4 regions of the Rahnella sp. JUb53 genome follow, and region 2 is predicted to be linked to each of the others. Evidence: predicted binding sites of a transcription regulator. Region 2 holds the regulator's gene; each other region holds the start of a gene.

Region 1 (7,897 bases), on a different contig from region 2:
TGAAACGCCCGCGAGGCGGGCGACATCTTTCATGGTGGCCAATCAGGCCTCCTGTTGTGCAAGAAAATCGTCGATTTCTTTACGCCACGGCACGGAAGGTTGCGCACCAGGACGCGTCACCGCAATCGCCGCTGCTGCGTGTGCGAATCGTACCGCACTGTCCATCGGTTTGCCTTCAAGTAGTGCTGTTACCAGCGCGCCGTTAAACGTATCGCCGGCCGCAATGGTATCGACGGCTTTTACACGGAATCCGGCCACTAACTTACCTTCACCGTTCTGGCTCAGCCAGACGCCTTTACTGCCTAACGTAATGATGACAGTCGCGATGCCTTTGTCATGCAGCGCTTTCGCGGCCCGTGCGGCATCTTCATTATTGTCGACTTTAATTCCTGTCAGCTTTTCAGCTTCGGTTTCGTTCGGAGTGATCATATCCACCCGCGCCAGCAATTCATCCGGCAATTCACAGGCCGGAGCCGGATTTAGGATCACCTGCGTTCCGTTGTCTTTGGCAATCTTCGCCGCCGCAATCACCGTCTCGAGCGGCGATTCCAGCTGCATTAATAATGCTGATGCGCCAATGACCTGCTGTTTATAGCGATCGAGGTATTCGGGCGTCACAGCTTTATTAGCCCCCGCATCGATACCAATAACGTTTTCACCTTCCGCATTCACGAAAATCAGTGCTACGCCGGTGGTTGTGTCTTCGATGGCTTCGATGGGTTGCGTATCAATATGATCACTGGCCAGCTGTTTACGAACGCGCTCGCCAATATCGTCATCTCCCACACAGGCAATAAAAGAAATATCAGCGCCACTGCGACCGGCTGCAACAGCCTGATTCGCCCCTTTGCCGCCAAAGGCTACGGTGTATTGCTTACCGATAACCGTTTCGCCCGGTTGCGGGAAATGGTTGATATTCAAAATGTGGTCAGCGTTGATACTGCCGAGTACCACCAGTTTGCCTGTCTTCATGTGGAGATCCCTGAGTTAAATAGCGCCTCCCTGAAGGAGGCGCAGTGACAGCATAAATAAAGAGGGTATTACGGCTGAGCAACCAGTTTCAAATCAACAGGGATAACAGCCGGAACTTTCTCGCCTTTCAGCACTTTATCTGCAGTCTGAACACCGATCACACCGATTTGCTCAGGACGCTGTGCCACAGTCGCGCCCATTTTACCGCTGTTAACCGCTTTAATACCGTCTTCGGTGCCGTCAAAACCTACGACCAGTACATCCGTTTTACCGGCAGTCTGCAGGGCACGCAATGCACCCAGCGCCATTTCATCGTTCTGAGCAAACACGGCCTGCACATCCTGATGCGCGGTCAGCAGGTTCTGCATCACGTTCAGACCTTTGGTGCGGTCGAAGTCAGCAGGCTGGCTGGCGAGGATCTGGAAATGATGTTTTTCAGCTGCCTGAGCGAAGCCTTTACCGCGTTCACGGGCAACAGACGTACCGGCGATACCTTCCAGTTCGATAACTTTGGCATTTTCGCCCAGTTTCTTAGCGATGTAATCACCGGCCATTTTGCCGCCGAAGGCGTTATCAGAAGCCACGTGGCTGGCGACAACCCCTTTGGTTGCCTGACGGTCAAGGGTGATCACCGGGATTTTCGCCTGGTTTGCCATCGCAACGGCGTTACCTACCGCATCAGAATCCGTCGGGTTGATCAGCATCAGTTTGGTGCCGCGAACGGTCAGATCCTGCACGTTCGCCAGTTCTTTTGCCGGGTTGTTCTGAGAATCAAGTACCACCAGGTTGTAACCCAGTTTGTCCGCTTCTTTTTGCGCGCCGTCTTTCATGGAAACGAAGAACGGGTTGTTCAGAGTAGAAACGACCAGCGCAATGGTATCTTTCGCCAGAACGTTAGCACTGAAAGAAGCGGTGATCGCTGCGGCGGAAACCCAGACAGCCAGTTTTTTCATATTCATGGTCATAAGTCCTGTAGGAGAGGTTATTTGTTGCTTTTGTTATCCACCAGCACCGCCAGCAGGATGACAACTGCTTTTACGATCATCTGGTAGTAGGAAGAAACACCTAATAAGTTCAAACCGTTATTCAGGAAGCCAAGGATCAGTGCCCCGATCAGCGTTCCGACAATGCGTCCTTTACCCCCGGACAGGCTGGTTCCCCCTAATACCACTGCGGCAATCGCATCCAGCTCGTAACCTGTACCGGCGTTAGGCTGCGCAGAAGACAGGCGCGCCACTTCGATGATACTGGCCAGAGCCGCCAACAAACCACACAGGGAGTAGACGATAATTTTAACTTTATCGACGCTGATACCTGACAAACGCGTCGCAGATTCGTTACCGCCCAGCGCGTAGATATAACGTCCTAAGCGGGTGTGATGCAGCATGTACCAGGCCGCAATAAACACCACCGCCATCAGCCAGACCGGCGTCGGGATGCCCAGCGGGCGGCCGATACCAAACCAGCCAAAGACATCGGCAACATCATTAAAACCCGTGCTGATCGGGCTGCCGTTGGTGTACACCATCGTGATACCGCGCAGCAGCAACATCATGACCAGCGTGGCGATAAACGCCTGCACTTTGCCTTTGGCAACAATCACCCCGGTCACCGCACCGACGGCGGCACCGAGCGCCAGCGCGCCAGCCACCGCGACTAATGCATTCACTTCCAGCCCGACAATCGAGGCTGCCACCGCGCCGGTCAGCGCCAGCAGAGAACCGACGGATAAATCGATACCCGAGGTGAGGATCACCAGCGTCATGCCGACCGCCATAATGGCGTTGACCGACGTCTGCTGAAGAATGTTAAACAGGTTATTGAGCGTGAAGAAATTCGGGCTCATGGAAGAAACCACGGCAATCAACACCAGCAGCGCAATCAGAGACTTTTGCTCCAACAACCACTCTTTACTGATCCAGCGCTTCTTGGCTGGCAATGTCTGAGAACTCATATCTGATTACTCCTGCGTCACGCCGTATTGCTTGCCGACAGCGGCTGCCATCAACACTTCTTGCGTAGCCTGTTCTATCGGGAATTCACCGCTTAAATGACCTTCATGCATCACCAAAACACGGTCACTCATGCCGATCACTTCCGGCATTTCTGAGGAAACCAGGATGATGCTCAGCCCTTCGCGCTTGAACTGGTTTATAAGCTGGTAAATCTCTTTTTTGGCACCGACGTCAACGCCACGCGTCGGTTCGTCGAGGATCAGGACTTTTGGCCGCGTCATCAATCCGCGGGCAATTGCCACTTTTTGCTGATTACCACCGGAAAGCAGGCCGATTGTCTGCATCATCGACGGCGTTTTAATATTGAAGAGACGGATAAAGTCGCCGACAGCCTGCTGTTCTTCCGCATGCCTGAGACGTCCGCCACCATGGCTGAAATAGCGCAGCGCAGTCAGTGACATATTTTCTTTCACTGACATACCAAGCACCAGGCCATCGCGCTTACGATCTTCAGAGATGTAAACGATGCCGTTTGCCAGTCCGTCCTGCGGTGAATGCGTGACCACTTCGCGTCCGTCAAGCGACACATAGCCACTTTTACGCGGCAATGCACCGTAGAGAATTTTCATCAGTTCAGTACGGCCTGCGCCCATCAAACCGGAAATCCCCAGAATTTCGCCGCTGTGCAGATCAAAGCTAACGTTATCTACGCCCGGACCGCTGACATCACGCACCTGCAGACGCAGCGCACCGCGCTGATGATTTATACGCGGATATTGTTCTTCGAGACGGCGGCCAACCATCATTTCAATCAGCGTGTCTTCTTCCAGAGAACTGACCGGACGCTCAGCGATAAACTGCCCGTCACGGAATACCGTCACGTCATCGCAGATTTCAAAGATTTCTTTCATACGGTGGGAGATGTACACCACGCCACAGCCTGCAGCTTTCAGCTCGCGGATCACGCTAAACAAAGAGGCGGTTTCGGTATCGGTCAGGGCGTCCGTCGGTTCATCCATGATGATGACTTTCGACTCAAAGCTCAGCACCTTGGCAATTTCGACCATTTGCTGATCGCCAATTGATAATTCGCCAACCAGACGATCACTTTTGTAGCGCAGGTTCAGGCGCGCCAGCAGTTTATCGGCTTCGGCATACATCTTTTTCCAGTTGATGCGGCCAAAACCGTTTACAAACTCACGGCCCAGGAAGATGTTTTCAGCGATAGTCAGCTGTGGGATCAGATTCAGTTCCTGATGGATGATGCCAATTCCGGCTTCCTGAGAAGCTTTCGGGCCATTAAACGCCGCTTCCTTGCCCAGAAAATGTACTGAGCCGGCATCTTTCTGGTAGATGCCGGTCAGCACTTTCATCATGGTGGACTTGCCCGCGCCGTTTTCTCCCACCAGCGCCATCACACGTCCCGGATAGACGCTGAGCGCCGCGCCGGAAAGTGCTTTAACGCCGGGAAAGGCTTTATCAATGCCTGTCAGTTGCAGCAAAGGTTGCATAAAGGCCTCAGAAGGTTACGCCGGCACACAGAATAACGTTCGCGTAAGGCGAACATTCCCCGCTGCGGATCACAGCCCGACTTTTTTCGCTTTGCGCTTTGAATGCCTCATGACTGACGTAATCCAAAGCAATGGTGTTTCCCTGGTGTTGTTCGAGTTGTGTCAATTGGGCGAGCAACGCTTCATGGAGTTGAGGATTTTTAGTGAGGATTTCCTCGGCGAGGATAGCCCGCTCAACCTGCATCTCATGTGTCACTACCTCTAAGACTTGTAAAAAGGTGGGAACTCCCTGGGTCAGAGCCAGATCGATGCGTTGGCAAGCTGCTGGCACCGGAAGTCCGGCATCGCCAATAACCAGCTGATCGGTGTGACCTAACCGGGCAATAACATGTGAGATTTCGGCATTTAACAGCGGTGACTTCTTCATTGTGAACTCCTACAGCGAAACGTTTCGCTCACGGATGAGTTTATTAACTTCACCACGCATGGCAACGGACAAGTGATGGAATTGTGATTAGCGTCGAAACGTTTCGCTGAATGATTCAGAAACCGCAGGGAAATTTGAGTTAGTCGTTTCAGAAAGGAGAAAGCGAAAATAAAACAGGGCACCCGAAGGTGCCCTGTGACGGCAGAAATTAGCGTTAAATTTCTACCTGCGTACCGAGTTCGATCACCCTGTTAGGCGGAATTTCAAACTGATCCGGTGCGCGTAAGGCGTTACGGCTGAGTGCCATAAAGAGCTTGCCACGGAAGTAGAGATACCACGGGCGTTTGGTCAGGATCAGCGATTCGTGCGACATAAAGAATGAGGTTTCCATCATCCGGCATGGCAGCCCTTCCAGACCACAGCGGTGGAAAACCTCTTCCACATTCGGCGTCTCTTTAAATCCGTAACTCGCGACCACACGCCAGAACGTCGGAGAAAGCTGTTCGATGGTGACGCGCCGGACATTATGCACATAAGGCGCATCTTCGGTGCGTAACGTCAGCAGCACCACACGCTCATGCAACACTTTGTTGTGCTTGAGGTTATGCAGCAAGGCAAACGGAATGACGTTGATGGCGCGGGACATATACACCGCGGTTCCCGGAACGCGAACCGGCGGGGATTTCTCCAGAGACGCAATCATCGCTTCAAGAGAGTTACCGTGCTCGTTCATGCGGCGCATAAGGCGGAAACGCTCGCTTTTCCAGGTAGTCATGACGATAAACATGCACAGACCCAGCGTCAGCGGCAACCAGCCGCCGGAGAACAGTTTCGTGGCATTCGCCGCGAACAGCGGAATATCCATAAACAGTAGACCGATCAGCAAAATTCCCACCAGGAACGGTTTCCAGTGCCAGTTTTTAAGCGCCACCGTACAGGAAAGAATACTGGTCAGCACCATCGTACCGGTCACAGCAATACCGTATGCCGCCGCCAGGTTGCTCGAATGCTCGAAACTGGCGATAACGATAACCACCGCAAAATACAGCAGCCAGTTAATGGCCGGGATATAAATCTGACCCGCTTCCATTTCTGAGGTGTGAATAATGCGCATTGGCGGCAGATAACCCAGACGCACAGCCTGACGGGTCAGGGAGAACACTCCGGAGATAACAGCCTGAGACGCGATAATAGTCGCCAGCGTCGCCAGCACCAGTAACGGGATTAAAGCCCAGTCAGGTGCCAGCAGGAAGAACGGGTTTTTAATCGACTCCGGATCTTTAAGCAGCAATGCGCCCTGACCGAAGTAGTTCAGCACCAGAGAAGGCAGCACGACGGTGAACCAGGCCAGACGGATCGGGAATTTCCCGAAGTGACCCATATCCGCATACAGCGCTTCCACGCCGGTAATCGACAGAACGACCGCACCGAGCGCCAGGAAGGAAAACGACTTATGCTCGATAAAGAAGTTAACCGCCCACATCGGGTTCATGGCGCGAAGTACTTCAGGATTCTGCATGATGCTGTTGACGCCGAGAACAGCCAGCGTCAGGAACCACAGCAACATCACCGGTGCAAACAGTTTGCCCACGATGCCGGTGCCGTGTTTCTGAATAATGAAAAGCAGCGTCAGGACAGTAATAGAAAGAGGCACAATATAGGGATCAAGTGAAGGTGCTGCGATTTCCAGACCTTCCATCGCGGAAAGAACAGAAATAGCCGGAGTGATCACCACTTCACCATAGAAGAAGCTTCCCCCGATCAGGCCGAGAATGACCAGAACGGCGGTGGTGCGTGCCGAAGTGTTTCTGCCCGCCAGAGACATCAGCGTCAGAATACCGCCCTCGCCTGCGTTGTCCGCCCGCATCACATACGTGAGGTATTTGAGCGAAACAATGAGGATTAACATCCAGAAAATCAGAGAAAGAAAACCAAAAACGACGCTGGGTTCAACGTTGAAACCATAATGACCGGAAAAACACTCTCTTAAGGTATAGAGAGGACTGGTACCAATGTCGCCATAGACCACACCAATGGCGGCCAGGGTTACTGCTGGGAGTGACCGTTTATGTTCAGTGCTCATATTTCGTTTCTTTTCTTTTTTGCTCGAACATCTGTAAGCGATGCGTGCGCTCAGTCTTATGATGCCCACTAAAAGGCGCACAGTATGCACGAATAAATCTGATTGCCTACCCTTAAATGTGCAGCTAAACCAGGGTTCAGATGAACGGGGTCACAATTTTGATAATAGAAAATTTTTAGTAATCAACAAGCTATAACGATAAAAATAATCGTAGCTTCTCATAAGAACCCAGTACACTATTCAACAACTAAATGGAAACCGGAAGAGACAGTATGGCGCAATCTCCCCTTCTGGCAGAACGGATCGCCCGTCTTGCTAACGCACTAGAACATGGCCTGTACGAGCGGCAGGATGCCATACGACTTTGCCTGCTGGCCGCACTGTGCGGTGAAAGCGTTTTCCTGCTCGGCCCGCCGGGTATTGCAAAAAGTCTGATTGCCCGCCGTCTGAAATTTGCCTTCCGTCACGCCCGCGCGTTTGAATATCTTATGACGCGCTTTTCCACGCCGGAAGAAGTCTTTGGTCCGCTGTCGATTCAGGCCCTGAAAGATGAAGGCCGTTATTTGCGTCTGACCGAAGGTTATCTGCCGGAAGCTGAAATTGTCTTCCTTGATGAAATCTGGAAAGCAGGCCCTGCCATCCTTAATACGCTCCTGACGGCCATCAACGAACGTCGTTTCCGTAATGGCGAGCGCGAAGCCCCTATTCCGATGCGCCTGCTGGTCAGTGCGTCTAACGAATTACCTGAAGCCGACGGCGGTCTGGAAGCGCTGTATGACCGTATGCTGATCCGTCTGTGGCTGGATAAAGTGCAGGATAAGCAAAATTTCCGCTCGCTGCTCACCAGCCGCAATAATGAAAGCACCAATCCGGTGGCAGAGTCCCTGAGTATCAGCGATGAAGAATACCAACAATGGCAGCCGGAAATCGACAAAGTTACGCTTTCAGA
Region 2 (7,897 bases):
CGCAGGACATGACGTTTTTCCGTATCCGTCATTTTCATCCAGCCGAAACGTTCCTCACGGCTGCGCAGGCAACCGCGACAATAACCGCGTTCATCGGCCTGACATATGCCACGGCACGGACTGGGGATTTCGAAAAATTCAAGTTGCTGGGCCACGCGCCCTCCGCAAATAACGGTGAACTTTTATTCAAGACGTTTTCTGCACATCCTGCAAGAGGATCTGCAAAAAGGCACAGGGCGCGTAGTCAGGCAGAGGCCAGATACGATAGAAAGAGGCATTGCGAAACGATCGTGGAGCGGGAATTATGTTCCTTAATGCCATAACGATCAGTCCATTAAATCCGGAGTTATTCAAATGACCAAGCTTTTCACCCCCATTGTTGTCGGCAAAAATACATTGCCTAACCGTGTTTTTATGGCGCCCCTTACCCGCCTTCGCAGCATCGAACCAGGTGACATCCCTACCCCGCTGATGGGCGAATATTACGCGCAGCGCCACAGTTCCGGCCTGATCATTACCGAAGCTACTCAGGTTTCCTTCCAGGCGAAAGGCTATGCCGGTGCGCCGGGTCTGCACACGCCAGAACAAGTGGCTGCGTGGAAAAAAATCGTCGCAGGCGTGCATCAGAAAAATGGCCACATTGCGGTTCAGCTTTGGCACACAGGCCGAATTTCTCATAACAGCGTTCAGCCGGATAACCAGACGCCGGTTGCGCCTTCTGCTGTGAACCCTGAAACACGCACCAGCCTGCGCGATGAGCAAGGCCACGCCATTCGTGTCGATTGCCCGACACCGCGCGCACTGGAACTGAGCGAAATCCCGGGGATCATCAACGATTTCCGCCACGCAGCAGAATGTTCTGCCGAGGCTGGTTTTGATTACATTGAGCTGCATGCGGCGCACGGTTACCTGTTGCACCAGTTCATGTCTCCGGCATCTAACCTGCGTGAAGACGAATACGGCGGCAGCATTGAAAACCGTACCCGCCTGACGCTGGAAGTGGTCGATGCCGCTATCGGCGCTATCGGCGCAGACCGCGTGGGTATCCGTATTTCACCAATGGGTCCGTTTAACGGGCTGGATAACGGTGAAGATCAGGAGCAGGCAGCTATCTATCTGCTGGATGAGCTGAACAAACGTAAACTCGCTTATCTGCATATTTCTGAACCTGACTGGGCAGGCGGCAAACCGTACTCGGCTGAATTCCGCGCGGTGATCCGTGCTCATTATCAGGGCGTGATTGTCGGGGCCGGCGCTTATACCGCTGAAAAAGGCGAAGAACTTATCGAAAAGGGTTACATCGACGCTGTGGCTTTCGGTCGCAGCTATATCGCTAACCCGGATCTGGTTGAACGCCTGAGATCCCACGCTCCGCTTAACGATCCACAACCAGAAACCTTCTACGGCGGCGGTGCTCAGGGTTACACCGACTACCCGACGCTGTAATGATTAAAAAAGAGTAACACCATCCTTGCAGCAGAAGAGGCCCTCCTTCTGCTGCTTTTTTTGTTCAGGCCTTCAGCAACCGAGCGTCGTTTTACAGACAAACTGGTCTCTATCAGTTAGGCTTGAATCGATAATTCTCATCCTGCAAATAAAGAGGAACCTATGCGTTTACTCCATACCATGCTTCGTGTTGGCGATCTGCAACGCGCAATCAGCTTCTATACCGATGTGTTAGGCATGCGCCTGCTGCGCACCAGCGAAAACACTGAATACAAATACTCTCTGGCATTCGTCGGTTACACCGATGAAAGCGAAGGCGCAGTCATTGAACTGACCTACAACTGGGGCGTTGACAGCTACGACATCGGCACCGCTTACGGGCACATCGCTCTGGGTGTCGATAACGTGGCACAAACCTGTGATGACATCCGCAATGCGGGTGGCAAAGTGACCCGTGAAGCCGGTCCGGTTAAAGGCGGCTCCACCATTATCGCCTTCGTTGAAGATCCGGACGGTTACAAAATCGAGCTTATCGAATCCAAACATGCGGGCCAGGGTCTGGGCAACTGATCCCCCTGAATGCTGAAAGGGGCGCAAATGCGCCCTTTTTTATTGCCCAATTTTTGCCGCAGCCCTGCAACGGACGGCAAAATTTGTCATAATGCGCGCTGAATTCGATGAAGATAAGAAACTAATGGCCGAGAATAGTGACATTAACGCCCTGAGAGGCCGTTTTCGTGGTTTTTATCCGGTAGTCATTGATGTTGAGACTGCCGGATTTAATGCCCAAACCGATGCGCTGCTGGAAATTGCAGCAATCACATTGAAGATGGATGAGGACGGCTGGCTGCAAAGCGATGAGACCGTGCATTTCCACGTAGAACCTTTTGAAGGTTCGGTACTGGTGCCGGAAGCGCTGGCGTTTAACGGTATCGATCCGACCAACCCGTTGCGCGGCGCAGTCAGTGAATATGAAGCCCTCCACGAGATTTTTAAAGTCATCCGCAAAGGGATGAAAGAGCAAAACTGTAACCGCGCAATCATCGTGGCGCATAACGCGAATTTCGATCACAGTTTTCTGATGGCGGCAGCCGAGCGCGCCGGGTTGAAACGTAATCCGTTCCACCCTTTCGCCACATTTGATACTGCGGCGTTAAGCGGACTGGTGCTCGGGCAAACGGTGCTGGCAAAAGCCTGTATCAGCGCGGGAATGGTGTTTGACAGCAGTCAGGCTCACTCTGCACTGTATGACACAGAACGCACTGCTGAGCTGTTCTGTGAGCTGGTGAACCGCTGGAAGCGTCTTGGCGGCTGGCCGTTGCCCCTGACCGCAGAAGAAGCGGAAGACGAAACCGCGCAGCAGGAAAATCAGCAGTAATCCGTACGGCTGGCTGGATCCAGAGATAAAAAAAGAGCGACGCAATGTCGCTCTTTTTGTTTTCACCCTCCTCAAAGGACGGCGGCCTTCTTAGAATTACTCTTCAGAAGATTTATATTTTTCAGCAGTTTCTTTAATCAGCTGCTGCAGTTCGCCGCGCTGAAACATCTCAACCACGATGTCACAACCGCCGACCAGTTCACCATCAACCCACAGCTGCGGGAAAGTTGGCCAGTTAGCAAACTTTGGCATTTCTGCGCGGATATCCGGGTTCTGCAAAATATCAACGTAAGCAAAACGTTCGCCGCAGGCTGAAAGCGCCTGAACAGCCTGAGCGGAAAAACCGCAGCTTGGCAGTTTAGGAGAACCTTTCATGTAAAGCAGGATCGGGTTTTCAGAAACTTGCTTCTGAATTTTTTCAATAGTTGGAGTGGTCATTTCTTGCTTCCTCAAGCCGGTACAGGCTGTCACGGTCATTACTCTTCACGCGCGGCACCCAAAAACGGTGCGCAAACATAATACTTTCTATTGTAACGACGCCAGCCATCAGATAAAAACGCCATTTTTTGTGGGGTCTTTCTCAATACTGGCATTTTATTAAACAATTTTTGGCGGCTGCGCTGAACATCACATATTTAAAGATTCATCGAGAATAACATTTTTGCCGTACGACGATAATGTCAGATTTGCAAAATCGTATTCTTTATCTCAAATATTAAGCTGATGAAAAATGGTCATTTTTTTTACTTAAAATGGCGCTTATTTCGACATAAAAAAAGCTATTAACTTTTTCTCACAATATGATCTAGAATCGAGTCAATTCGTGCTTTTTTGTCGGGTTCTTTTAAGCAATACTCTGACATCCCTGATGTTTAACCCAACCACTCATGGTAACGAAGCTATGCGCTTACTGTTCACGCTTTTTGTGCTGCTCTTTACCCAGCTGTTTCTTAATATGGCTCATGCATCGCCACAGACCCGCGTCTCTGCCGATCAGCGGAAGAGTCATGTTAATTCCGTGACGCCGGAAGAACGGCGAAAGCGAAAGACAGTGGCGGCGAAAACCAGTAAAAAAACAAAAGTCGCACCGGTGACAGAGAAAAAGACTCAGGAAAAAGCATCAAAATCGAAGAAGGTCAGCAGCACCGAACTGGTCAAACGCAAGACAACTTCTGAGAAAAGCGTAAAAACGACCCGGGCCGAAAGCAAAAAAGAAAAAACACTCAGGACAACGCGGGCCGAGAAAAAGACAGATAAAGCCACTAAATCACGAGCGCTTGCCAAAAACAGCAGTGAAAAAATCAGCAAGAAAGAAGCGTATGGCCGACACCGCAAAGGCAAGAAGTTACGCGAAGAAGACACCAAACCTATTACGCTGAGTGCGACACATAAAAAACGCTATCAGCATGCACAACAAACGGCGATGACTAAGCTGATGCACCAGGTCGGCAAACCTTATCGCTGGGGAGGAACTTCTCCGAATACCGGTTTTGATTGCAGCGGTCTGGTCTATTACGCTTACAAAGATTTGATCCGCATTAAAATGCCGCGCACGGCAAACGAGATGTACCACCTGCGCGATGCAGCGCCGGTGAAACGTGGCGAACTTGAAAGCGGTGATCTGGTGTTCTTCAGAATCAACAACCGCGGCGCAGCGGATCATGTGGGTGTTTATGTTGGCAACGGCAAATTCATCCAGTCGCCAAGAACCGGTGAAGACATCAAAATCACCTCACTGGGCGACGATTACTGGCAAGACCACTATGTTGGCGCACGTCGGGTGATGACCCCAAAAACAATCCGATAATAAACAATTCGTTAAGTCTGAGGTTTCGCTAATCAGCCATTGAATAGCACTTAACGAAGAGTTTCTGCAGGGAAGAGTATCGGCGGTAACGGTCACTGCGTAAAATTGAAAAGGGCGATTCCTGTGAAAGGTATCGCCCTTTTTTGTTGCGTCTCACTACTGTCTCACTGCCAGATTAGTTCATCACTGCCGTGAAGCTGAAAGCGATAATCATGAGCAAAGCGCATACCGTGGTGATCAACGATAATTTCAGGTTGCTGTCCATCAAACCCCCTTTCGGATCAAGTTGTGGCGTTTCTTTTAGCCACACTAAATGTGTGCCAACGCATTTTCGCATAATTCACTTTTAAAATCCTCTGCTGAATGAAAATGTGAACATGACAATTTTACTTCCACTTTCATGCATTATAAGAGAAAATTGTCGGTTAACACGCCTGTGTGCCGGTCGATTTCACCCGAGAGCATTTCACGCCTCATTCTGAAGAATCCACCCAATGATTACACTGCCCTTTTAGATGTCCGCAGTGTAATCAACGCAAGCAAACGATTAACATAATGCTAACGTGCTGAAGCACGGAAGTTCAGGAGTCATTCTTTACATGGCAACGATTAAAGATGTCGCAAAGCGCGCTGGCGTTTCCACTACAACCGTGTCGCACGTCATCAATAAAACACGTTTCGTCGCCGAAGAAACCAGGGAAGCGGTGCTGCTTGCCATTAAAGAGCTACATTATTCTCCGAGCGCCGTAGCCCGTAGTCTTAAAGTGAATAACACCAAGACGATTGGTCTGCTGGCAACCTCCAGTGAAGCGCCCTATTTTGCCGAGGTGATTGAAGCCGTCGAGAACAGCTGCTTCTCCAAAGGCTATACGCTGATCTTGTGTAACTCGCACAACAATCTGGAAAAACAACAGGCCTATCTGCAGATGCTGGCGCAAAAACGCGTCGATGGTCTGCTGGTCATGTGCGCGGAATACCCTGACGAATTACTCAATATGCTTGAAGAGTATCGTTCGATTCCGATGGTGGTGATGGACTGGGGCGAAGCGCGTAAAAACTTCACCGACAGCATTATCGATAATGCTTTCGAAGGCGGTTATATGGCCGGACGCTATCTGATCGAACGCGGGCATCGTGATATTGGCGTGATCCCGGGACAGCTGGCGCGTAACACCGGCGGCGGTCGTTTCCAGGGTTTTGTCAAAGCGCTGACGGAAGCCAATATCCCGCTTCGCGAAGAATGGGTGGTTCAGGGCGATTTCGAGCCGGAGTCAGGTTATCAGGCGATGCATAAGATTCTGATGCAGAAACAACGCCCCACCGCCGTCTTCTGCGGGGGCGATGTCATGGCAATGGGCGCAATTTGCGCCGCTGATGAGCTCGGATTGCGCGTCCCGCAGGATATTTCGGTGATTGGTTACGATAACGTGCGTAATGCGCGGTACTTCTCTCCGGCACTGACGACCGTGCATCAGCCGAAAGAACGGTTGGGTGAGATGGCCTTTACTATGTTGCTCGACCGCATCGTCAGCAAACGTGAAGAATCACAGACCATCGAGGTGCATCCGAAACTGGTTGAACGTCGTTCGGTGGCCGATGGCCCGTACCGCGACTATCGCCGTTAATGCTTGCCTTTAATCTTACATAACGCCTGCTTTTGCAGGCGTTTAATTTCTCAGTCCCGCAGCCATTCACGGTTCATCGTTTCTGTATCACCCATATATTCCAGCAACCACGCCAGTGAAGGTGACGGATTGCTCTGGTCCCACGTCAGGCAACATGGGCTGTCAGGGAAGGTATTCTCCAGCGCCAGAACCTGCAATGTCTGCTGTTCAATGTGGTGGCTCACGCGATGTACCGGCATCATTCCTACGCATAAACCTTCACTCAGACATTCAAGCGCGCAGGTCCAGTCCGGCACAACCAGACGCCGCTGGTTATCAAGCGTCCAGGTATCACGCTTGGGCAACGTCCGCGAGGTATCTTCAAGACACAATGCGGGATAAGGCCTGAGCTGGTCATCACTGAGCGCACCCGGTAACTGCGCCAGCGGATGCTGCGGGCTGACCACGCAGTGCCAGTCCATAAACCCCATGTCGCGAAAACTGAAACGACCACCAACCGGTATCGCCCGCGTCGCACCGATTGCCACATCAGCACGTCCGTCAACCAGTGCGTCCCACACACCATTAAACACTTCGGAATGAATAATCAGTTCCGTATCAGGAAAATGACGATAGAAATCCAGCACCAGTCGCCGGGTTCTTGCCGGTTTAACAATTCTGTCGACAGCAATACGTAACTCGCCCCGCCAGCCGTTGGCAACCTGCTGACACTGGCGTCGTGTAGCTATCATTTTTTTTATCAGAACCCGCGCTTCATCCACGAAAACTTTGCCCGCTGGCGTTAAAACGACGTCACGGTGTCGACGTTCAAACAAGGGCACCGCCAGCCATTGTTCGAGCTGACGAACGGTGTAGCTGATGGCAGAAGGCACCCGATGTAGATCCTGTGCCGCCGCACTGAAGCTTCCGGTTCTTGCCACCGCATCAACGACTTCCAGAGCGTATTCTGACCACATATTTTAGCCTTCAATATTTTTGATAGCAGAGTGCAAATATTAACGTTTCACAACGCTGTTATCAAAGCGTTAAAATCTGCCTCCGAACAGATCCCTGCATCAAATCATCTGCAATAAATAAATTAACGAGATAATAATGAAACCCTCCTTTGGATTTATGCTCTATCTGGCTGGCCTGAGCATGCTCGGCTTTTTAGCCACAGATATGTACCTCCCTGCGTTCAGCGCAATGCAAACCAGCCTGATGACCAGTCCGGGAATGATCAGCGCCAGCCTGAGTATTTTTCTCGGCGGATTCGCCATCGGACAATTGCTGTGGGGACCGCTGTCAGACCGCATTGGCCGCAAACCGGTTTTACTGCTCGGTCTGATGCTGTTTGCCGTCGGCTGTCTGGGCGTGATTTGGGTCGAGAACGTGCGCGCCCTTCTGGCGCTGCGTTTCTTACAGGCCATGGGCGTCTGTGCAGCCGCAGTGACCTGGCAGGCAATCGTGGTGGACCGTTTTTCAGCGGATGTCGCTAAAAAAACCTTCGCCAGCATTATGCCTTTAGTGGCACTTTCGCCGGCGCTGGCGCCTTTGCTTGGCGCCTGGGTGCTCAACCATTTTGACTGGGAAGCGATATTTGCCCTGCTGACTGCAGTGGCCGCCTTGTTGCTTATCGCCACCTTCACGCTGCGGGAAAAT
Region 3 (7,897 bases), on a different contig from region 2:
GACCGGTATGGCACGCGACGTAGTGCTCTCTGATGCGATGCTGGGCTATCTCCAATTTACCAGCAGCGTGGAAGCCAACGGGGATAAGTGGCTTTACAGCACGACGCCGTACAAGATGACCACACCTTCGCTGACAGTGATTAATCAGTGGCAACTGGCGGTGCGCCAGGGTGATACCGCGCACTATATGTCGACTCTGACGCCACAGCACCCATATTACGCCAAAATGCATGACGCGTTGAAAACGATGCTGGCGGACAACCGTCCGTGGCCTGCGATGCGCGGTTCAGCAAGCTTGCGACCTGATCAAATCAGTGATGATGTTCCGGCGCTGCGTGAGATCCTCACCAGAACGGGCATGATGGTTGCCTCGCCGCAGGAAACCAGTGCGCCTAAACCGACGGATGAAACGATAGCCCCGAATACGCCGGGGAGCGCGGCGAATGATGATTTGTCTGTGGATGAAACCGCAGACAAAGCGCAGCCAGCCACCCCAGCGGTGAGTCCTTCTGCGACGTCGGTCCAGGATGTTCTGCCTTCGGTTCAGTCCACTGAAACGCCGGCACCGGCTGCTTCTGTAGCTGTTGCGAATAATCAGTACACGCCAGATTTAGTGGAAGCAGTAAAACGTTTTCAGAAATGGCAGGGACTTGAGGCGGATGGGATTATCGGCGGGCGTACGCGCCAGTGGCTGAATGCTTCACCACAGCTGAGAGCCACTTTACTGGCGCTGAATATTCAGCGTTTGCGAATTCTGCCAGGGAATGTGAATACCGGAATTATGGTGAACATTCCAAACTATCAGCTCACCTATTATCTCAATGGCAATGAAGTTCTGTCTTCACGCGTCATTGTCGGACGTCCGAGCCGTAAGACTCCGTTAATGAGTAGTGCGCTCAATAATGTGGTAGTGAATCCACCGTGGAATGTGCCGACCACATTAGTGCGTGAAGATATTGTGCCGAAAGCCATGAACAATCCGGGCTACTTCCAGCAGCATGGTTATCAGGTATTGTCAGGCTGGAGCAATGACGCGGAAGTCATCGATCCTTCCATGATCGACTGGGCAATGGTGTCCCCTAATCACTTCCCTTACCGTATCCGTCAGGCTCCTGGAGTCAGCAACTCGCTTGGCCGGTATAAATTTAATATGCCGAGTTCTGATGCAATTTATCTGCATGACACGCCAAATCATAACCTGTTCAGTAAAGACATTCGTGCGCTGAGTTCAGGGTGCGTGAGGGTCAATAAAGCGTCTGAACTGGCGAATATGTTGTTACAGGATGCCGGCTGGAATGACACCCGTATCTCATCTGCTTTGCAGGGCGGTAACACCACTTACGTGGCAATACGACATCACATACCGGTAAAACTGTTTTATCTGACGGCGTGGGTTGCAGATGATGGTAAACCGCAGTTCCGCACAGATATTTACAATTATGATTCCACAGTGAGATCCGGAGCACAAATTTTGCCTCAGGCAGAAATTTTGCTTCAATAAATGCAGTAAAACTAATCTGATAAGGGTCAGAGTATTTGGCCATACAACGAGCGTGAGCCACTGGCACGCTCGTTTTGCGTTTCAGGGTCGCTTGACTCGCTGATATTTGGCGGTTAAGGTTCGAAACGGTGCAAAAATCGCACTTCTTTTTGACTCTCTTATCGGATAGTAAACTGTTCATGAATGAAATCGACAAACATCGCCGTAAATGGCTGGCACTGGGCAGTGCCGCTATGGGGATTGCATTCCTTCCGGGTCGTGCATTCGCTACTCTTTCCACTCCTCGTCCGCGTATTTTAGTCGTTAATAACTTAAATACCGGCGAAACCCTCAAAACAGAGTTTTTTGATGGAAAGCGTTACAACAAGGATGAGTTGGCTCGATTGAATCATCTGTTCAGAGACTATCGGGCGGAAAAGGTTAAAGCTATCGATCCCGCCTTATTCGATCATCTTTATCGTCTGCAAGTTATGCTCGGCGGCACCAATAAACCTGTTCAGCTTATTTCCGGCTATCGCTCTCTGGCGACTAATAACAGCATGCGTGAACCAGGAAGCGGCGTAGCAAAACACAGTTACCACACGCTCGGACAGGCGATGGATTTCCATATTCAGGGAATCGAATTGAGCAATATCCGCAAAGCAGCGTTAAAAATGCGGATGGGTGGTGTAGGATATTATCCACGAAGTAACTTTGTGCACATCGATACCGGCCCCGCACGGACCTGGTGATGTGTGTAATTAATGGCCTGCCGATGTGCAGGCCATTTTGTGGAGCCCTATGAAAATCCATCTTATTACCGTCACGGCCTTCAGCCAGAACTGCTCTCTGATTTGGTGTACAAAGACTAATCAGGCCGCCATTGTCGATCCCGGCGGTGAAGCCGCACGTATTATTCAGGAAGTGTCTGCCAAAGGCGTTCTGGTTACTCAAATTTTGCTCACGCACGGTCATCTCGATCACGTAGGTGCCGCCGCTGAACTGGCTGCACATTATCAGGTGCCTGTTATCGGACCGCAGAAGGAAGATCAGTTCCTGCTTGATGCTTTGCCGACGCAGAGCCAGATGTTTGGCCTTGACCATTGTGACCCGCTGACGCCTGATACCTGGCTCGAAGAAGGTGACACTGTGAGCGTGGGCGAAGAAATCTTATCCGTATTACATTGCCCGGGTCATACGCCGGGGCATATTGTTTTCATCAATGATGAAGCGCGTATTGCCGTTTCCGGTGACGTGATTTTCAAAGGCGGCGTAGGGCGAAGTGATTTCCCGCGCGGTGATCATCAGGCGCTGATCCACTCGATTAAAACCAAGCTGTTGCCTCTGGGTGATGACATGGTCTTTATTCCAGGTCATGGCCCGATGTCTGACTTTGGTTACGAGCGTAAAAACAATCCTTTCCTGCAGGATGAAATGCCGGTCTGGTAATTATTGATTGCCTGAATACAAAAAGCCCGTCAGTGTCCTGACGGGCTTTTTTAATCGAGAAGCAGTGCTTAACGATTACAGTACGGCGACGATGGCTTCACACAGTGGTGCCATATTGTCGAGTGTGATACCCGCAACGTTGATACGTCCTGAATTCACCGCGTATACACCAAATTCATCACGTAAACGCAATACCTGATCTTTGGTCAGGCCGCTGAAAGAGAACATCCCGTTCTGATTGATAATAAAGCTGAAATCCTGCTGCGCCCCTTTTTCCTGCAAGGTGCTGACAAACAACTGACGCATACGGTGGATACGCTGACGCATATCGCTCAGTTCCTGCTCCCACAGCGTGCGCAAGGCTTCGTTACCCAGAATGGTAGCTACAACCGCTGCGCCGTGTGCTGGCGGGTTAGAGTAGTTTGCACGGATAACCGATTTCATCTGACTGAACGCGCGATCGGCGGTTTCAGCGTCAGTGGCGACTAACGTACAGGCGCCGACACGTTCATTATACAGGCCGAAGTTTTTCGAGTAAGAACTGGCGACCAGTAACTCTTTATGGCTGGCGACAAACAGGCGCAGACCCGCGGCATCTTCTTGCAGACCCTTAGCAAAACCCTGATAAGCAAAATCGAACAGCGGTAACCAGCCGTTTGCCACAGACAATTCAGCCAGCTTCGCCCATTGTTCTTCAGTCGGGTCGATACCCGTCGGGTTGTGGCAGCAACCGTGGAACAACACTACGTCACCGGCTTTCGCTTCGCTCAGGCTTTTCAGCATGCCGTCGAAATCAAGACTGTGATTGGCTGCGTCGTAATAGTTGTAATCTGCAACTTCCAGGCCTGAAGCGGAAAATACGCCTTTATGGTTCGGCCAGCTTGGATTACTGACCCACACGCGTTTGGCGCTGGTTTGTGTCGCAATAAAATCTGCTGCAATGCGCAGGGCACCGGTACCGCCAGGCGTTTGTGCCGTGCGCGCACGCTTGTCTGCAATCACAGTGCTGCCTTTACCGAACAGCAGTTCCTGCGTGCAATGTGCAAAATCAGGTAATCCGTCGATGCTGAGATAGGTTTTCGTTGTTTCATTTTCCAACAGAAACTGTTCGGCTTTCTTCACGCTGGCCAAAACCGGCGTTTTACCCGTTTCATCTTTATAAACACCAATCCCAAGATTGATTTTATTCGAGCGGTCATCAGCGCGGAAAAGATCGGTAAGACCCAGAATAGGGTCAGCAGGTGCTGCAGTGATTTTTTCAAACATGTCGGAAAATTCCATAGCCTGATATGACGAAAGAGGGCATCAGGGTACCGCCAGCGCTGTCGTTTGCCAACCGTTTGCGGCAAAAAGAAAGCAGAGTTGTGAGAAGGCGTGTGAGATTAAAATTTTTTATGGAAGAGGGTAGCAAAGTTCGTTTTTTGAATTGTTTAAATGCAAAAGGCAGAGCCGAAGCTCTGCCTTGATATCCACTTTGATGCGCCCGAAAGCGCATCGTTAAGCGATATTAGAACTGGTATTGCAGACCAACACCAACGACGTCGTCTGTGCTACGGCCAGATGCTTTGGTGTAGCTGTTGTCGTCCAGCAGGTTGATTTTGTAGTCAACATAGGTAGACATGTTTTTGTTGAAGTAGTAGTAAGTACCTACTTCTACGTATTTAACCAGGTCAGCATCGCCGCCGCCGTAGGTTGAATCGTTTTTGGTGAAGCCGTTCAGGTCCTTACCTTTAGACTGCAGGTAGGCGATAGATGGGCGCAGACCGAAATCGAACTGGTACTGAGCAACAACTTCGAAGTTCTGAGTTTTGTTAGCAATAGAGCCCGGGTTGCCGTAATCAGTGGTGTTACGTGATTCACCGTAGAAGGTCGCCAGGTACAGGTTGTTAGCGTCATATTTCGCGCCGAATGCGTATGCGTCAGCTTTATCACCAGCACCGTCACGCTTCTGCAGAGAGGTACGGTTAGAAGAGAAGTAAGCACCTGTCAGGCTAACACCGGAGTCGCCGATAGCATAAGCGGCAGAAGTACCCCAGCCGTCGCCATTGGAATCAACTGCGCCACGATCGTCACGACCTTCGTCGTTTTTACCCTGGTACTGTACAGCGAAGCTCAGGCCATCAACCAGACCGAAGAAGTTGCTGTTACGGTAAGTTGCCATGCCATTACCACGACCAACCATGAAGTTGTCGTTGTTCTGGTACATGGTGTCATCGCCAAAGATTGGCAATTGGTCGGTGTAGGACATTACGTCGTAGATTACGCCGTAGTTACGACCGTAGTCGAAAGAACCTGCATCGCCAAATTTCAGACCAGCGAAGCCCAGACGAGTTTTGTTGCCTTCGTCGCCAGCGCTTTCTGCGTGGTTAGCCTGAACGTTGTATTCCCACTGGCCGTAACCGGTCAGTTGGTCAGTAATTTGAGTTTCGCCTTTGAAGCCGAAACGGACATAGGTCTGGTCGCCATCGTCGCCAGCGTTGTCAGAGAAGGTGTGACGCGCGTCAACTTTACCGTACAGATCCAGTTTGTTGCCGTCTTTGTTATAGATCTCAGCTGCGTTAGCTGCACCAGCAACTAACAGAGCAGGGATTACCACTGCAAGAATATTGCGCTTCATCATTATTATTACCCTCATTGGTTTTATTTGGACACCTGCCACTGCCTTAAACAATTCTTTACGGAACTATTCGTGAAAGTTTGGTGTCTCCTGTGTCTGAACGCACTATTCCATCCGATGTAAGCTTAATCCATAGCGAAAATGCTACTAAATTACTAAATATGTTTCAGTCAGAAAAAATGTATTACAAAATGTGTATTTTACGGAACTTTGTGACAGGGATCTATCTTTCAAAATGACTAAGGCCAGCATTGCTGGCCTTAGTTTTGTAACTATTTTGTTAATTAGAAATAGTTTAATTAATTAGAAGGTTGCACTACGTGGTGTACGTGGGAACGGGATCACGTCACGAACGTTTTGAACACCGGTCACATAAGCAACTAAACGTTCAAAACCTAACCCGAAGCCGGAATGCGGGACAGTGCCGTAACGGCGAAGATCGCGATACCACCAATAATCTTCTTTATTCAGACCCATTTCAGCCATTCGCGCGTCCAATACATCCAGACGTTCTTCACGCTGAGAACCCCCGATAATCTCACCAATACCTGGCGCAAGAACGTCCATTGCGGCAACAGTTTTGCCATCATCGTTCATACGCATGTAGAAGGCTTTGATATCTTTAGGGTAGTTTTTGACCACAACAGGCGCTTTGAAATGCTGCTCAGCCAGGTAACGTTCGTGTTCAGAAGAAAGATCAACACCCCAGGAAACCGGGTTTTCAAATTTCTGGCCACAATTCATTAGGATTTCTACAGCATCGGTGTAATCCACTTGCGCGAAATCGGATGTTACAAATCGCTCAAGGCGCGCAACAGCATCTTTGTCTACGCGATCGGCAAAAAAGGCCATATCGTCTGCACGTTCGTCTAAAACGGCTTTGAAAACATATTTAAGCATGTTTTCAGCCAGTGACGCGATGTCATCCAGCGTAGCAAAAGCCACTTCCGGTTCAACCATCCAGAACTCAGCAAGGTGACGGCTGGTATTTGAGTTTTCTGCGCGGAAGGTCGGGCCGAAGGTATAAACCTTGGACAGCGCACATGCATAGGTTTCACCGTTAAGCTGACCGGAAACGGTAAGGAACGCTTCTTTACCGAAAAAGTCTTCGCTGAAGTCGATTTCGCCTTTGTCGGTACGCGGCAGGTTTTGCAGATCCAACGTAGAAACGCGGAACATTTCACCCGCACCTTCGGTATCGGAAGCAGTGATCAGCGGAGTGGACACCCAGAAGTAGCCGTTTTCATGATAGAAACGGTGAATCGCCTGAGACAGGGTGTTGCGCACACGTGCAACGGCGCCAATCAGGTTGGTGCGCGGGCGAAGGTGAGCCACCTCACGCAGGTATTCGATACTGTGGCGTTTTGCCGCCATCGGGTAGGTATCAGGGTCATCCACCCAGCCAACAACTTTAACAGCGGTTGCCTGCAGTTCGAAACTCTGGCCTTCGCCAGGAGATGCGACAACAGTACCGGTCACTTCTACTGAACAACCCGTCGTCAGACGCAGGACGTCTTCCTGATAATTGGGCAGAGAATTATTGATGACGGCCTGTAAAGGATTAAAGCAGGAGCCGTCATAAACGGCGACGAATGAGATACCAGCTTTAGAATCTCTCCGGGTACGTACCCAACCGCGTACGGTGACTTCACTGTCAACCGCAGCACGGCCTTGCAGTACGTCGACTACAGGCACAACGCTCATAGATTTCTCTCTTTCTTTATATATGTTGGCTAAGAAATATTGGACACCCTGTAAAAAGGGATTTTGCTATGTTACTTAGCCTTTCTCAGGACACAAGCAGAAATCACCGTTGGTGAAGAAGAATTAAGGGACAATTGACAGGAATAACACGAAATATTGATACAACGAATAAAAGCCGAGCGGAATGAAATTGCATCTATATAAAGGAAAGAAAGTAAGGAAAGAAAGTTGGGAAAGAAAATTCCGATAAAGCGCCGGAGTGACTTCCGGCGCTTTACTGACACTCAGGATGCTTTTTTAACCAGCGGTAAATCAAAGGCTTTCCGAAGCGCTTTCACGAAGGCTTTGTCCTGACAAATGGTTTTGCCCGGACTGTCAGACAACTTGGCGACCGGTTTACCGTCGCACTGAACCAATTTAATTACAATATTCAGAGGCTTAACGCCGGGAATATTACAAGTCAGACGCGTACCAATCCCAAACACCAGATTGATACGCTGATGGAAATGGCGATAAAGATGCAGCGCTTTATCCAGATCCAGGTTATCGGAAAATACCAGCGTTTTGGTCATCGGATCGATCCCCAGTGCCTGATAATGCGCAATGGCTTTTTCACCCCATTCAAATGGATCGCCGGAATCATGACG
Region 4 (7,897 bases), on a different contig from region 2:
ATTAAGCCGTTCGCTGATCCCGCTTCCTCAGGCGCTGCATTTACTGCATCGCCCGCCGCCAGACATCCAGCTCGCCGATCTTGAGAAAGGTCATCATCCTGCTCAGCGACGCCTGATTATGGAAGAACTGGTGGCGCATAATCTCAGTATGCTGGCCGTTCGCGCCGGTACACAAAGCTATAAAGCACTGCCATTGCACCATGACGATCGCCTGAAAAAACAGTTCCTCGCTTCTCTTCCTTTCAGCCCGACAGGCGCGCAGCAGCGCGTGGTGGCTGAAATCGAGCAGGATTTAGCGAAAAGCTACCCGATGATGCGTCTGGTTCAGGGTGATGTGGGTTCTGGCAAGACGCTGGTAGCAGCTCTCGCCGCACTCTGCGCTATCGCTCAGGGGCAACAGGTCGGATTAATGGCGCCGACAGAATTGCTGGCCGAACAACATGCCAATAATTTCCGTCAGTGGTTTGAACCGCTGGGAATTCAGGTCGGCTGGCTGGCAGGAAAACAAAAAGGTAAAGCCCGGCAGGCGCAGCAAGACGCGATTGCCAGCGGTCAGGTTTCAATGGTGGTGGGCACGCATGCCATCTTCCAGGAGCAGGTTTTGTTCTCGTCACTTTCTCTGGTCATCATTGATGAACAGCACCGGTTTGGTGTACACCAGCGTCTGGCGCTGTGGGAGAAAGGCCTGCAACAAGGGTTCCATCCGCATCAGCTGATCATGACGGCGACGCCTATCCCGCGAACTCTGGCCATGACTGCCTATGCGGATCTTGATACGTCAGTGATCGACGAACTGCCGCCAGGCCGTACGCCGGTGACAACCGTCGCGATCCCCGATACCCGCCGCAGTGATATTATCAGCCGCGTCAAAAGTGCCTGCGAGCAGGAAAACCGTCAGGCTTATTGGGTGTGTACGCTGATTGAAGAATCAGAAATGCTCGAGGCTCAGGCAGCCGAAGCCACCTGGGAAGGACTGAAAGAGGCCCTGCCAGCGCTCAACATCGGGCTGGTGCATGGTCGCATGAAAGCGCAGGAAAAACAGGCCGTCATGCAGGCGTTTAAACAAGGCGAAGTGCAACTTCTGGTGGCGACGACCGTTATTGAAGTCGGCGTTGACGTACCAAATGCCAGCCTGATGATTATCGAAAACCCGGAGCGTTTAGGACTGGCGCAATTACACCAGCTGCGCGGCCGCGTCGGGCGCGGTGCCGTGGCTTCCCACTGTGTTCTGCTCTATAAAACGCCGCTGAGCAAAACTGCGCAGAAGCGTTTGCAGGTACTGCGTGACAGTAACGATGGTTTTGTCATTGCCCAGCAGGATTTAGAGATCCGCGGACCGGGCGAATTACTGGGTACGCGCCAGACTGGCAGTGCAGAGTTTAAAGTCGCGGACCTGTTACGCGACCAGGCAATGATCCCCGACGTGCAGCGTATAGCGCGCTATCTGCAACAGCAGTTCCCGGATCACGCCAAAGCATTGATAGAACGCTGGCTGCCGGAAAGAGTCAGATACACCAACGCCTGATCCCCTTCTCCACACTCTCTTATCGTCGAAGCATTATTAAAAATGATGTTTTTGCGCCTTCACATTCATGCAAATTTTAATGTCACCGCAGCTGAACTGCTTTCTTCGTTGGTTATTTGATGACCTTCACAGAGTGAGGCAAAGTCGGTAACCGGTTTCATACCCCATCACTACACTGATGATAATTAAGGCAACCCTGTCTGATGTCCTCAACATAAGGTCAAATCATCATGAGTATCAGCCAATCCCTCTTTAACTTTATAGAACAAAAGATCAGCCCTTTTGCTGCCCGGCTTTCCTCGCAACGCCACGTCATGGCGGTACGTGACGGTTTCATTTCAGCAATGCCGTTTATGATTGTCGGCTCTTTTTTACTGGTTTTTGTCCACCCGCCATTCTCACCTGAATCTTCGTGGGGTTTCGCCAGGAGCTGGCTGGCGCTTTCGGCTAAATATGAAGTACAAATTTTGACGCCGTTCAATATGACGATGGGGATTATGTCGATCTACATCGCGGCATCGATTGCCTACAATCTGGCAAGAAGTTACAAACTTGACCCGTTTATGACGGCGATGCTGGCGCTGATGTCTTTTCTGCTGGTCGCTGCGCCGCAGGTTGATGAGAAAATGTCGACCGTCGCGCTGGGTGGCGTGGGCATATTTACCGCCATTCTGGTGGCGATTTATGTGACTGAGCTGACGCGGCTGCTGAAAAAATACAATATCGGCATACGCTTACCTGAACAGGTTCCTTCAAACATTAAGCATTCATTCGATTTGCTGATCCCGATTATTGCGGTGGTGGTGACGCTTTTCCCTTTGAGTTTGCTGGTGCAGTCAGGGTTTGACATGCTGTTGCCACAGGCGATTATGGCGCTGTTCGAACCGCTGATTTCCGCCGCTGACTCACTGCCCGCGGTACTTCTCGCCGTGCTGATTTGCCACCTGTTGTGGTTTGCCGGCATTCACGGTTCAGCCATCGTTTCCGGCATGTTGCAGGCTTTCTGGTTAACCAACCTTGGCCTGAATCAGACAGATCTCGCCGCAGGTTTACCGATGACGCACATCATGACCGAGGCTTTCTGGAATTTCCTGATCGTTATCGGTGGCTCCGGCGCAACCATCGGGCTGGTGTTGCTGTTTTGTCGCAGCAAGTCGGCGCATCTGCGCACAATGGGCAAACTCAGTCTGATTCCCAGCTGCTTTAACATTAATGAGCCGGTGATCTTCGGCACGCCAATTGTTATGAACCCGGTATTTTTCATCCCCTTCCTTCTGGCACCGATGGTGAACGCCGTCATTGCCTACACTGCGGTTAAAACCGATCTTCTGCCGCATATGATTTCACTGGTTCCCTGGACATCTCCGGCGCCAATTGGCGCAGCCTGGGCAATGGGCTGGGATTTCAAAGTGTCGATTCTGGTCGTCATGCTGATGGCGCTTTCGATGGTGATTTACTATCCGTTTTTCAAGGTTTATGAAAAACAGCTAATGGCGCAGGAGAAAGCCGCTGAAGCGGAAGAGGTGTTTACGGAAAAAGCAGCACAGTAAGCGATAAATCAGAAGGAAAGGCAGGCACAGAAGCGAAACTTCTGTGCCTGTTTTTTTAACTGAAAGCCGGGAATATTGGCAGCATCAGATACAGTTTAATGACGATCGCATTGGCAATATCAATGAAGAATGCCCCAACCATCGGCACAACCAGGAAGGCCAGATGCGAAGGACCAAACTGGTTGGTGATCGCCTGCATATTCGCAATCGCCGTCGGCGTTGCACCCAGTCCGAAGCCGCAATGTCCGGCAGCCAGTACCGCGGCATCATAGTTTTTGCCCATTACGCGATACGTTACGAAAATCGCGTAAAGCGCCATCGCGATGGTCTGTACGATGAGGATTGCCATCATCGGCAAAGCCAGTGACGCCATTTCCCACAGCTTCAGGCTCATCAGTGCCATCGCAAGGAACAACGACAGGCTGACATTACCCAGTACTGAAACGGCCCGGTCAAAAACACGATAAAAACCGAGCCACGCCATGACGTTGCTCAGGATCACGCCCACGAACAGAACACAGACAAATGTCGGAATTTCGAAGGCAGACCCCTGAAGCAGGCTGTCAAAGTAAGTTCCAGCCATCAGACATATCGCGATCAGCGCGATCGTTTCCACCATCACCAGCGGGGTGATCATCCGCCCGATGGTCGGTTTTTCAAATGCGCTGGGATCGGCGGCATCTTCCGGTGTGCCGTTTGGTGTTGAAGAATGGCTGACCAGATAACGCGCCACCGGCCCGCCGATGATTCCACCTAACACCAGGCCGAAGGTCGCACAGGCCATAGCAACTTCCGTCGCGTTTTCAAAGCCATAACGTTCGATAAACAGCTTGCTCCACGCCGCACCTGTTCCGTGACCGCCAGAAAGTGTAATCGAACCGGCCAGCAAGCCCATCAGCGGATCAAGCCCCAACATTTTCGCCATCCCGATACCGATGGCGTTTTGCATCAGCAACAGGCCGATAACGACAAAGACCAGAAGAAATAAAGATTTGCCGCCTGCACGCAAGCTGGAAAGATTGGCATTCAAACCAATTGTCGCAAAGAACGCCAGCATCAGGGGCTCTTTCAGGGACATATCAAAGCCGATTTCCAATCCGAACATCTGATTGGCGATCAGCAACAGCAAAGCGACCAGCAACCCGCCGGCAACGGGCTCAGGAATAGTGTATTTCTTTAGAAATTTGACCGACTGGACGCATTTTCGTCCTAAAAGGAGTACCAACGTGGCGGCAACGAGCGTGCCGTAGGTGTCGAGTTGAATCATTGAAAAACTCCATTTTAAAAAAATATCCAAAAATATTATTGAGTTATAAACATCTCATTTAAGTATCATTTCCCCAGAGGCTGAATTAGAAGTCATTAAAGCTGCGATAAGCAAGAAAAACAGATCGTAAATCTCCCCTTAACCCAAACATTCCACCCAAAATTGCCGATAGCAAACGATTGCTTTTATCGGTGATTTCAATAAAAATGCCCGCTTTGCCGCTTATTGGAATGCCACAACATGAGTTCGCAAACCGCAGAACAAGAAACACAGCAATCTGACCTCTCACGCCAGCAAAAAAGTGAACTGATTTACCGCCTTGAAGATCGTCCGCCACTTCCTCAGACGTTATTTGCCGCCTGTCAGCATTTGCTGGCGATGTTTGTTGCGGTGATCACACCGGCATTGCTGATTTGTCAGGCGCTGGGTTTACCCGCGCAGGACACGCAGCACATCATCAGCATGTCGCTGTTCGCCTCTGGCCTCGCTTCCATTTTGCAGATTAAAACCTGGGGGCCTGTCGGTTCAGGTTTACTCTCCATTCAGGGCACCAGTTTTAACTTTGTGGCACCGCTTATCATGGGCGGAATGGCGCTGAAAAATGGCGGTGCCGATGTCCCGACCATGATGGCAGCGCTGTTTGGCACCCTGATGCTGGCTTCCTGTACTGAAATCATTCTTTCCCGTTTCCTGCATCTCGCGCGCCGCATTATCACGCCGCTGGTTTCCGGCATCGTGGTGATGATTATCGGGCTTTCACTGATTCAGGTCGGACTGACGTCTATTGGCGGCGGTTACTCGGCCATGAGTGATCACACTTTCGGCGCGCCGAAAAATCTGTTGCTGGCTGCCGTGGTGCTGGTGGTGATTGTTCTGCTGAACCGTCAGCGCAATCCTTATCTGCGCGTGGCATCTCTGGTGATCGCGATGGCCGTGGGTTATCTGGCAGCCTGGATGATGGGGATGTTGCCCTCCGTCGCGCCAGCTGCACAAACAAACTGGATAACCTTACCGACGCCGCTGTACTACGGTCTGGGCTTCGACTGGAATCTGTTGATCCCGCTGATGCTGATTTTCATGGTCACGTCGCTGGAAACTATCGGTGATATTACCGCGACCTCAGACGTTTCGGAGCAGCCGGTCAGCGGCCCGCTTTATATGAAGCGCATCAAAGGCGGCGTTCTGGCAAACGGCCTGAACTCAATGCTGTCTGCGGTGTTTAACACCTTTCCGAACTCCTGCTTCGGGCAGAACAACGGCGTGATTCAGCTGACCGGTGTTGCCAGCCGCTATGTCGGTTTTGTTGTCGCTCTGATGCTGATCATCCTTGGGCTGTTCCCTGCCGTAGCGGGTTTTGTGCAACATATTCCTGAACCGGTTCTGGGCGGCGCAACCATCGTTATGTTCGGTACGATCGCGGCTTCCGGCGTGCGTATTGTTTCCCGCGAGCGCCTTAACCGCCGCGCAATTATGATCATGGCGCTTTCACTGGCCGTCGGTATGGGTGTTTCCCAGCAACCGCTGATCCTGCAATTCGCGCCCGACTGGCTGAAAACGCTTCTGTCTTCGGGAATTGCTGCTGGTGGTATTACTGCGATTGTTCTGAATCTGGTCTTCCCTCACGAAAAGTAATCACGGGATGTAATCCGCGTGCAACAGCGGCAGCGGGTCTGGAACCCCTGCCGCTTTTTATTGTCTCCATTCTGCTAACCTGTTGAGAAAAGTCGCTGTTTGCGGCATAAACAAAGAATCTTTTTTCCGCTTTCCCGCTACAGGGCTCCAGACGATGAGATTTATCGGTAAAATTTTGCTGACGTTCGCCTTACTTCTGGTGCTGGCGATCGTGCTGGTGTACGTCCTATTACAAACCCGCTGGGCGGCTGGCTGGGTCAGCCGCTGGATCAGCGATAACAGCGAGTACCGCGTCTCCGTAGAGAAAATCGACCACAACTGGTCGTCTCCGGGTCGTGTGACGTTAAACAATGTCGTCTTCGGGCAAAAGAATCAGCCGGAAATCCTGAACGCTGGCGAAGTCGATCTGGATTTAAGCTTGCGACAGATAACCGAGCCACGCTTTTTCGATCGCGTCGTTCTGGCTAACGGTCGCCTCAGTGTCAGCCCTTCCTCAATGAATTTACCGTTGCAGGCCAATACCCTGCAGCTCAGCAAAATGGCGCTGACCGGGAATACCGCCGGATTAGATATTCAGGGACAGCAGATTAATGCCGGCATTTCGCCGTGGCAGCCAAAACCGGCTCAGCTACTGGGAGACAAAGCCGATTTCCAGCTGAGTGCCGCGAATCTGACGGTCAACGGTCTTCCGGCCGAAAATGTGCTGATTCAGGGCAATATCAATAATAAGAATCTGACGCTGAGTAATTTTGGCGGCGATCTGGCACGCGGTCAGCTGACAGGTAAAGCCACACAGGCCGCTGACGGTAGCTGGAACATTGAAAACCTGCGCCTGAGCAATGTACGCCTGCAAACCTCTAAATCACTTGCTGCTTTTTTTGATGATTACCAGACATTGCCTAAAGTGACTATCCAGCGTCTTGACCTGATCGATGCCCGCTTGCAGGGAACTGACTGGGCATTCAGCGACGTTGATTTGTCTGTACAGGATCTGACTCTGGAAAAAGGCGACTGGCAAAGCGATGACGGGGAAATCACCCTGAATGCAACCGATATGATTGATGGCAATCTGCATATCCAGGATCCCATTATCAGTCTCGACCTTTCGCCGCAAGGCATTGCTATTAAACAGGCGACGGCGCGCTGGGAGCGCAGTTTGCTCCGTACCACAGGGAACTGGTTGCGCGCCAACAAACGACTGCAACTTGATGAAGTTTCCGTTGCTGGCCTGGAATATACGTTGCCGGAAAACTGGAAACAGCTCTGGAATCAGGCGTTGCCGGATTCGCTTTCTGAAGTCTTTGTCAGCCGGTTTATTGCCAACCGAAACCTGATCATTGATATCAACCCGCAGTTCCCGTTCCAGCTGACCGCGCTTGATGGGCTGGGCAATAATCTGTTGCTGGCGCGTAATCATCAGTGGGGGATCTGGAGCGGTACGCTAAATCTGAATGCCAGCGAAGCCACATTTAATCGTAATGACGTGCGTCGTCCTTCCATAACCCTGAATGCAAACGACAGTCAGGTGAATATTTCCGAACTGAGCGCCTTTACTAAAGAAGGTTTGCTGGAAGCCAGTGCGACCGTTGACCAGCAGCCGCAACGTCATTTCTCATTGAAGATGACCGGTCGCTCCGTACCGGCAAATCAGCTGGAAAACTGGGGGTGGCCACATGTGCCGCTGGAAGGTAACGTCAATATGCAGCTCAATCTGCACGGGCAAATGCCGGCAAATGTCGATTACAAACCGACGCTGAACGGCACATTGCAGATAAACGGCAGCCAGACCATTGACCAGAGAATGGTGAACGGATTAGTTTCCGGAGCGCCAGCCGCCGTTGCGCCATAAATCAGTTTGTCTGCCTATAACGCAAAAAGGCACCGCAGTCGCGGTGCCTTTTGTTTGGGCTAAAGCAAATCAGT

The links. Region 2 encodes PurR, which represses purine synthesis genes. Its sites were predicted from a motif close to CANGCAAACGTTTGCNTG; they were not measured.
Region 1: the regulator PurR is predicted to act here: its motif matches at 4,878-4,895, upstream of rbsD (D-ribose pyranase).
Region 3: the regulator PurR is predicted to act here: its motif matches at 4,259-4,276, upstream of EC840_RS11030 (amino acid aminotransferase).
Region 4: the regulator PurR is predicted to act here: its motif matches at 4,511-4,528, upstream of gltS (sodium/glutamate symporter).

What each region holds. Positions count from the first base shown of each region.
Region 1 covers NZ_SLYT01000008.1:257,677-265,573, reverse strand. The annotation lists gene rbsR (ribose operon transcriptional repressor RbsR) at 1-42, opposite strand, end outside; gene rbsK (ribokinase) at 43-972, opposite strand; gene rbsB (ribose ABC transporter substrate-binding protein RbsB) at 1,041-1,931, opposite strand; gene rbsC (ribose ABC transporter permease) at 1,955-2,926, opposite strand; gene rbsA (ribose ABC transporter ATP-binding protein RbsA) at 2,933-4,438, opposite strand; gene rbsD (D-ribose pyranase) at 4,446-4,865, opposite strand; gene kup (low affinity potassium transporter Kup) at 5,080-6,948, opposite strand; gene ravA (ATPase RavA) at 7,221-7,897, shown strand, end outside.
Region 2 covers NZ_SLYT01000001.1:327,470-335,366, reverse strand. The annotation lists gene EC840_RS01645 (DUF1289 domain-containing protein) at 1-155, opposite strand, end outside; gene EC840_RS01640 (alkene reductase) at 349-1,446, shown strand; gene gloA (lactoylglutathione lyase) at 1,609-2,016, shown strand; gene rnt (ribonuclease T) at 2,108-2,824, shown strand; gene EC840_RS01625 (Grx4 family monothiol glutaredoxin) at 2,921-3,262, opposite strand; gene EC840_RS01620 (C40 family peptidase) at 3,726-4,631, shown strand; gene purR (HTH-type transcriptional repressor PurR) at 5,231-6,256, shown strand; gene punR (DNA-binding transcriptional activator PunR) at 6,307-7,212, opposite strand; gene punC (purine nucleoside transporter PunC) at 7,349-7,897, shown strand, end outside.
Region 3 covers NZ_SLYT01000004.1:100,497-108,393, reverse strand. The annotation lists gene ldtD (L,D-transpeptidase) at 1-1,501, shown strand, start outside; gene EC840_RS11040 (YcbK family protein) at 1,681-2,232, shown strand; gene EC840_RS11035 (MBL fold metallo-hydrolase) at 2,282-2,929, shown strand; gene EC840_RS11030 (amino acid aminotransferase) at 3,005-4,195, opposite strand; gene ompC (porin OmpC) at 4,437-5,549, opposite strand; gene asnS (asparagine--tRNA ligase) at 5,850-7,250, opposite strand; gene pncB (nicotinate phosphoribosyltransferase) at 7,535-7,897, opposite strand, start outside.
Region 4 covers NZ_SLYT01000014.1:94,232-102,128, forward strand. The annotation lists gene recG (ATP-dependent DNA helicase RecG) at 1-1,525, shown strand, start outside; gene EC840_RS23430 (PTS sugar transporter subunit IIC) at 1,756-3,075, shown strand; gene gltS (sodium/glutamate symporter) at 3,131-4,342, opposite strand; gene EC840_RS23440 (uracil-xanthine permease family protein) at 4,583-5,974, shown strand; gene EC840_RS23445 (AsmA family protein) at 6,129-7,823, shown strand; gene fabY (fatty acid biosynthesis protein FabY) at 7,893-7,897, opposite strand, start outside.